2 regions of the Rothia sp. HMSC068E02 genome follow, and region 2 is predicted to be linked to the other one. Evidence: riboswitches for the same ligand, from Rfam matches in the RefSeq annotation. Region 2 holds a riboswitch; the other holds the start of a gene.
The links. A riboswitch is a leader RNA that binds a small molecule or an ion and turns the genes downstream of it on or off. The one in region 2 is predicted to bind thiamine pyrophosphate.
Positions count from the first base shown of each region.

Region 1: another riboswitch for thiamine pyrophosphate. It lies ahead of HMPREF2919_RS05450 (bifunctional hydroxymethylpyrimidine kinase/phosphomethylpyrimidine kinase); the one in region 2 lies ahead of HMPREF2919_RS07520 (ECF transporter S component).

Region 1 covers NZ_KV812882.1:966,904-970,311, reverse strand. The annotation lists gene HMPREF2919_RS05455 (ABC transporter ATP-binding protein) at 1-1,162, shown strand, start outside; TPP riboswitch at 1,372-1,570, shown strand; gene HMPREF2919_RS05450 (bifunctional hydroxymethylpyrimidine kinase/phosphomethylpyrimidine kinase) at 1,562-3,316, shown strand.
Region 2 covers NZ_KV812894.1:29,443-32,850, forward strand. The annotation lists gene HMPREF2919_RS07510 (MFS transporter) at 1-719, opposite strand, end outside; gene HMPREF2919_RS07515 (DUF4235 domain-containing protein) at 880-1,113, opposite strand; TPP riboswitch at 1,381-1,481, shown strand; gene HMPREF2919_RS07520 (ECF transporter S component) at 1,540-2,172, shown strand; gene HMPREF2919_RS07525 (ABC transporter ATP-binding protein) at 2,260-3,408, shown strand, end outside.

The DNA of each region.
Region 1 (3,408 bases), on a different contig from region 2:
CGCCCAGGAGCGCGTGAGCGACCTCAACAGCGTGCTGACCGAGAACATTCGCGGCACCTCCACAATCCGTGAGCTGGGCGTTCACACCGCCCGCGAAGACGCCTTCGCCGGTGAGAACAAGCGCCAGTTTGCCGCGCAGTTGGGCATGGTGCGCATCCGCCAGCTGTACTTCACCGTGGACGCTATTAACGCCTGGATCCCGACGGTTCTGTGCATGCTCTGGGGCGCCGCCTGCGTGGCTCTCGGCTGGGCTTCCTGGGGCGCCGTAGCGACCGCCTCGGTCATGGTTTTCAGCCTGCGAATCCTCGCCGACATGCTGAACCACCACGTGAGCAGCCTGCGCATCATGCTCGTGAATATGGGCCGCGTGTTCGGTGTGGTGTCCCTGGCGAAGAAGCAGCGTGAGGCGCGTGCACAGCACCGTGCCGAAGCGTTCGCCGCCGTGTCTGATGAAGCCGTGAAGAACCCGGAGTACGCCATTGACTGCACCGACGTCTCCTACGGCTACTCGCCGGACGCCCTGGTGCTTGAAGGTATCAACCTGAAGATTCGCCGCGGTGAGGCGCTCGCCCTGGTGGGCCGCTCCGGTTCGGGTAAAACGACTATGGCTCGTCTGATTGGTGGTTCGCTGACCGCCCTGGAAGGCACCATCACCGTGATGGGTCGCCCGGTCGGTCACGGCGACTTCCCGACCGATGCCGCCGCCGACGGCCGCCCGCGCCTGCTGGTCTGCACCCAGGAAGCGCACGTCTTCTTCGGTACTCTCGCCGATAACTTTACGGTGGTCGTGCCGGATGCAACCGTCGAGCAGATGGGCGAGGCGCTGGACGCTATCGGTGCCCGCTGGTGGCGCGACCTGCCGCAGGGTATGGATACTGTCGTCAGCGGCGCGGATTCGCCTCTGACTCGCGACCAGATTCAGCAGCTGGCACTGGCACGTATTGTGCTTGCTGACCCGCACGCCGTGATTCTGGACGAGTCCACCACCCAGCTGGAGCTCGCGGACGCAACCGAGTCCCTGAGCGCCGTGCTGGCGAACCGTGCGGTGCTGATCATTTCGCACGATGCGCGTATCGCCTCGCTGGCTGACCGCGCGGTCCTGCTGCACGAGGGTAGGATCATTGCGGAGGGTTCACCGGCAGAGATTTTCGCCCTGACCTAAGCTCTGAGGATAAGCCCGGCTGATAGTGCCCGGCACTGCGTGAAGCGGTGCCGGGCACTACTCGTTTAACGGGTGGTTTCCGCACAAGGGTGCACTGAAATCGGCGGCGGGAGCACTCGCAAGAGTGCAAGACTCAAACGAAAATTTCGGAGAGATTCACTTGTTACCCGCAGAACTTTTAGCTACGGAGAATCATTGTGATAACCTGGCAGAGCGATATGGGGTGCCTTGAGACGCCCGCGACCCGCTAACCCGCCCAACTGACCGCCCAACGAAGGGCTACGGCACAGCGAAGAGCTACAGCACAGCGGGCGCACGAAACGGCGTAATAACACTCAAGGCTGAGAGAATCACCCATTGAACCTGCTCTAGTTCGAACTAGCGAAGGGATTATCGATCATGGCAGAGCAGCCTACCGCGCCCTCGTGCGCACCCACCTCCAACCCCTCGACCCTCTCCAACCCTGCACCCGGCGCGAGCGCCTCCGGAGCATCCGGGGTACCCCAGACAGCTCGGGTGCCGAGGGTTCTCTCCATTGCCGGAACCGACCCCTCCGGCGGTGCAGGTATTCAGGCGGACCTCAAGTCCATTGCCGCATCCGGCGGTTACGGCATGTGCGTGACTACCTCACTGGTCGCCCAAAACACGTGCGGGGTTCGTGAAGTATTCACCCCGCCCCTGGAATTTTTGACCGCGCAGCTTGCCGCCGTTTTTGATGACGTCACGGTTGACGCCGTGAAAATCGGCATGCTCGGCGACGCAGACACGATCCGCACCGTCCGCACCTGGCTGAGCGAGCATCCGGTGCCCGTGGTTGTGCTCGACCCGGTCATGATTGCTTCCAGCGGTGACCGCCTGCTGCAGGCGGAAGCGGAGCAGGCGCTGCGCGATCTCGTGCCGCTCGTGAATGTGATTACCCCGAACATTCCGGAGCTTGCCGTGCTCTGTGAGAAGGAGCCCGCCCAGACTTTCGATGAGGCGCACGAGCAGGCGGCGAACCTTGCGGCGGCGACCGGAACTACCGTGATTGTGAAGGGCGGCCACCTGTGTGGTCAGGACGCCGGTAACACCGCGGTCTTCCCGGACGGCACCTGCGCGCACGTGCGCACCCCGCGTCTGGACAGCCGCAATACGCACGGCACCGGATGCTCCCTATCCTCTTCGCTGGCAACCCGCCTGGGAGTGGAGCTGCTCCAGCACGCCGAAGTCGCAGAACACACCGCAGAGCAGAGCGTTCTGACCAGCGAAGACACCCACCGCGCCCTGCAGTGGAGCACCCGCTGGCTCCACGAATCCATTGCCGCAGGTGCCGGGCTACAGGTCGGCTCCGGTGAGGGCCACGGCCCGGTGGACCACGCCGCCCGTGCCCGCCGCCTGGAGGCTGCCGCCTCCGCATACCCGTGGCATCACCTGCTCGCCACCACCGACTCTGAGGGCAATACTCTGGACGGCACCAGTCCGGAACGTCTGCTGCCGGTCAGCCCCGTACCTGCCGGTGAAGCCGTCGTAAAGCCCGCCGGTCCCTGGACCGCCGCCCTCTGGGCAGCCGGTGGCGAAACCTGGCACCAGATCCTGGACCTGCCCTTCGTGCGTGCCCTCGGTGACGGAACCCTCGACGAGGACCTGTTCGCCTTCTACCTGGACCAGGACGCCCTTTACCTGCGCGACTATTCGCGTGCGCTCGCGACTCTCTCGGCACGTGCTGATGCCGCTGAGGCGCAGGTGCACTGGGCCGCCGGTGCGCATGAGGCGATTGCCGCCGAATCGCAGCTGCACGAGGGCTGGCTGGCGAACCGTGCGCGTCTGGGTGGGCCCTCGCCGATTACGATGGGGTACACGAATTTCCTGCGTGCCTCCGCCGCTGGTGATGATTACGTGGTCGGTGCCGCCGCTATCTTGCCCTGCTACTGGCTGTACGAAGAGGTGGGCGCTGTGCTCTCCTCGCAGAATCATGCGGACCACCCGTACGCGGAGTGGTTGAGCATGTACGGTGGCGAAGAGTTCGCCGCCGATGTGGCGCGTAGCCTCGCGGAGGTGGAGCGTGCTTTTGAGGCGGCTTCACCGGCTCAGCGTGTCCGCGCGGCGCGGGCGTACCTGTCGGCGTGCGTGTATGAGCGTGAGTTCTTCGACCAGGCTCACCGGGCGCTGCGCTAGAGGCTCATGCGGGGTTCGGTTCGCCGGTGCTTTAGGTACCGATTTTTGGGCTGAATACCGCCCCGGCATGGTGCGAGATGGGTGATTGATGC
Region 2 (3,408 bases):
AAACGCAGTTCGCGGGTGGGCAGCACCTCCGGCAGGAAGCGCTCGCGGGTGCGCATACGCACCAGCAGCGGCACGCAGAAGAAGAGGCACCAGGCGGCGGCGAACAGTGCGACCGCACGGATATTCAGGGCGTTATCGGTGGTCAGGCCGAGCACTTCGGGGGTAAGCACAAAACCCCACAGCACCACAGCCAGCGCCAGGATGCCGCCAATGTAGCCGGCAGCCCATCCGGCGCCCGAAATCTTACCGATATTCTCCGGGTGGGAGATACGCGGCAGCACGGCGTTATAGTTCACGTACGCGAACTCGCTGAACACGCTCGCCGCAGAAATCAGGGTGACACCCAGCCACAGGTACTGCGGGGTGGGGCCTACGAAGAAGCACGCCGCCATCGAACCGACCAGTAGCATGGTGTTCACACCGAGCCAGAAGATGCCGCGGCCAGACTTGTCGTTACGCTGACCGGTGACCGGCGCCAGAATCGCAATGAGGAAACCGGCGATGGTCAGGCCCAGTGATAGCGCCGAAGAGGTCTCTTCGGGCGTACCGAAGTAGCTGCTGGTCAGGTACACGGTGAAGATGAAGGTCGTCATAATCGAGTCGAAGCTCGAGGAACCAACATCCCACATGACCCAGGACGCGACCGAACGGCGGCTGTTCGCGTGGTCAACGACCCTACGCTGAGCCTTCGTCTTACGGCGGGGAGAAGAAATAGTCATAGTTGTGCTTTCGGATGCCGAGGTGGCGCTTCAGCGTAGCGGCGGCATGAAACCGGCTGAAGTAGGGCGGGCGTGCTGAAGATGGAACACCAGGCGGTACGTACCGAGCAAAGATACGTACCGCCTAGTTCATGAACTTTCGCGCGGAAAGCGCAAAGTCTTAGTTGAAGAAACGACGCTGCAGGCGAGCAATACCGAAGCTCACCACAGCACCGGCGACGGAGGTCAGAACGGTCCAGAGGATGACCTGACGCAGGGTGTCTTCAGACTCGTGGGAAATGGCGGGAGGCTGGTTGCCGGTAGCCTTGGTCCAGGCTGCGCCCAGACCCTTACCAACCAGGGCAGTAGCGCCCATGTTGATACCCGCAATGGCAAGCTTAGCGACGGGGTTCATGTGTATCTCCTTAGCTGTATACGATGCGGCGTCCTGCCCGTGAACCCCTTCGGGGTTGGGTGAGAAAAGAGCGCCACTCCCTAGCGTATAGGGTTTAAGGCGTTCGTGCCGCCTTGGAGCCGCTCCGTCCCAAAATTGTACACCGTGCAATTCTGTAATGTGGGCAGAAGAAGAAAACAAAAAGCGGCAAATTGGCACGAACAGCCAGACACGCCTACAATCGAACCTGGGCTTCCACCTGCACCACAACGGTACGGACAAGGAAGCCCACAACGACAGGGGAGCGCCACCGAGGCGCTGAGAGTGCTAAGCAGACCCTCGAACCTGATCCGGTTAGTACCGGCGTAGGGAGTCGAATTTCTTCTCAATGCCCTCGTCCAATCAGAGGGCGAGGACATTCCCCTTCCAACGACGGAAGGATCACCAATGTCACAGAACGCAACCCCCGCCTCCCAGGCATCTAGCCAGGCAGAATCGAAGAAGCCGAACCTGCGCTGGCGAGTCAACGAAATCGTTATCGCCGCAGTTATCGCAGTAGCCTGCGCCGTCATCTTCTGGATCTGGGACATCGCAGTCGGCCCCGCCGCCAAAACTGCACTCGTAGCAGCACCCGAATTCCGCCCCATCGTCGCCGGCGCATGGCTGCTTGGCGGCACCCTCAGCGGCCTGCTCATCCGCAAGCCCGGTGCGGCACTCTTCGGTGAAATCGTCGCAGCATTCATCTCCGTGCTCTTCACCGGCGGCGCGTGGAGTGGTGAAATCCTGATTGCCGGCTTCTTCCAGGGCGTTGGCGCTGAAATCGCCTTCGCAATCTTCCGCTACCGTCGCTGGGACGCATTCGTAGCAGTCTTCGCCGGTGCGCTCAGCGGCCTGTTCATGGGTGTTAACGAAATCTTCATCTACTACCCCGACATGGAACCGGTCAAGGCAATCATCTACGTAGCGTGCGCCGTCATCTCCGGCGCAGTGATCGCAGGCTTCCTCGCATGGATTCTCGTGCAGAACCTCGCCAAGACCGGTGTGCTCTCCTCGCTGGCATCCGGCAAGACCCGCCGCTAACCACCAGCAACTATCCACCGGCTAGTCACTCACCACGAGTCACCACTCGGCACACTACAGCAGCCACACAAAGGCTAAGGAACCATCATGGAAGCAACACCGCGCGGGGCGCGCATCGAGCTCAACAACTTCAGCTGGCACCACCCCGGACGCCCAGAACCCGTCATCAGCGGACTCAACCTCACCATCAACCCCGGTGAAAAAGTCCTGCTACTGGGCACCTCCGGCGCAGGCAAATCGACGCTCCTGCACGCCATCGCCGGTGTGCTCCATGATGACGACGGCGAATCCGCCGGCGGCACCATCACCATCAACGGGCAAGCACCCGCCGAAGCACGCGGCACCGCAGGCATGATGCAGCAGGACCCCGAATCCTCCATCGTCATGGCAACCGTCGGCAACGACGTAGCGTTCGGCCCCGAAAACCTGCGCGTACCCCGCGAAGAAATCTGGGACCGCGTCGCCGAAGCCCTCACCGCAGTAGGGCTCAACCACCTGCCCCTCGACCACCCCAGCAGCGCACTGTCCGGCGGACAGAAACAGCGCCTCGGCCTGGCGGGCATCCTCTCGATGCACCCCGGCGCCATGATCCTCGACGAACCCACCGCCAACCTCGACCCCTCCGGCGTGCAGGAAGTACGCGACAGCATCCTCACCGCTGCCGAGGCGACCGGCGCGACCCTGCTCGTTGTGGAACACCGCGTGAGCATCTGGGCGCCGCACATGGACCGCATTATCGTGCTCGGCGAAGGCGGCACCATCACCCACGACGGCGCACCCGACACCGTACTCACCGAAGCCCGCCAAGAACTCATCGACGCGGGCGTGTGGGTACCCAACTACGTGCCGCGTGCGCCGCAGAGCGACAGCGATAACCAGGGCGGCGAGCACGGCGAGGCGCTACTTCGCGCCGAAAACCTCAGCATCACCCGCGCACAACCCACCCCCAAACAACGACGCGCCCGCCGCCGCACCATCAAACGCCTCGGCGACACCCCCGCACCCGCACCCATCGACCTGCCCGTACTGCGCGGCGGCATCAACCTCACCCTGCGCGCCGGCGAACACCTCAGCGTGCTCGGCCCCAACGGCGCCGGCAAATCAACCCTCGCGCTCACCCTCGCAGGGCTACTCACCGCCCCCGACGGCACCCTCGCCGCCACCGACACGCTCCGTAATTACGACGGTAACCACGGCGGCGAGCGCGCCCACTGGGACGTACCCACCTGGCCCCCC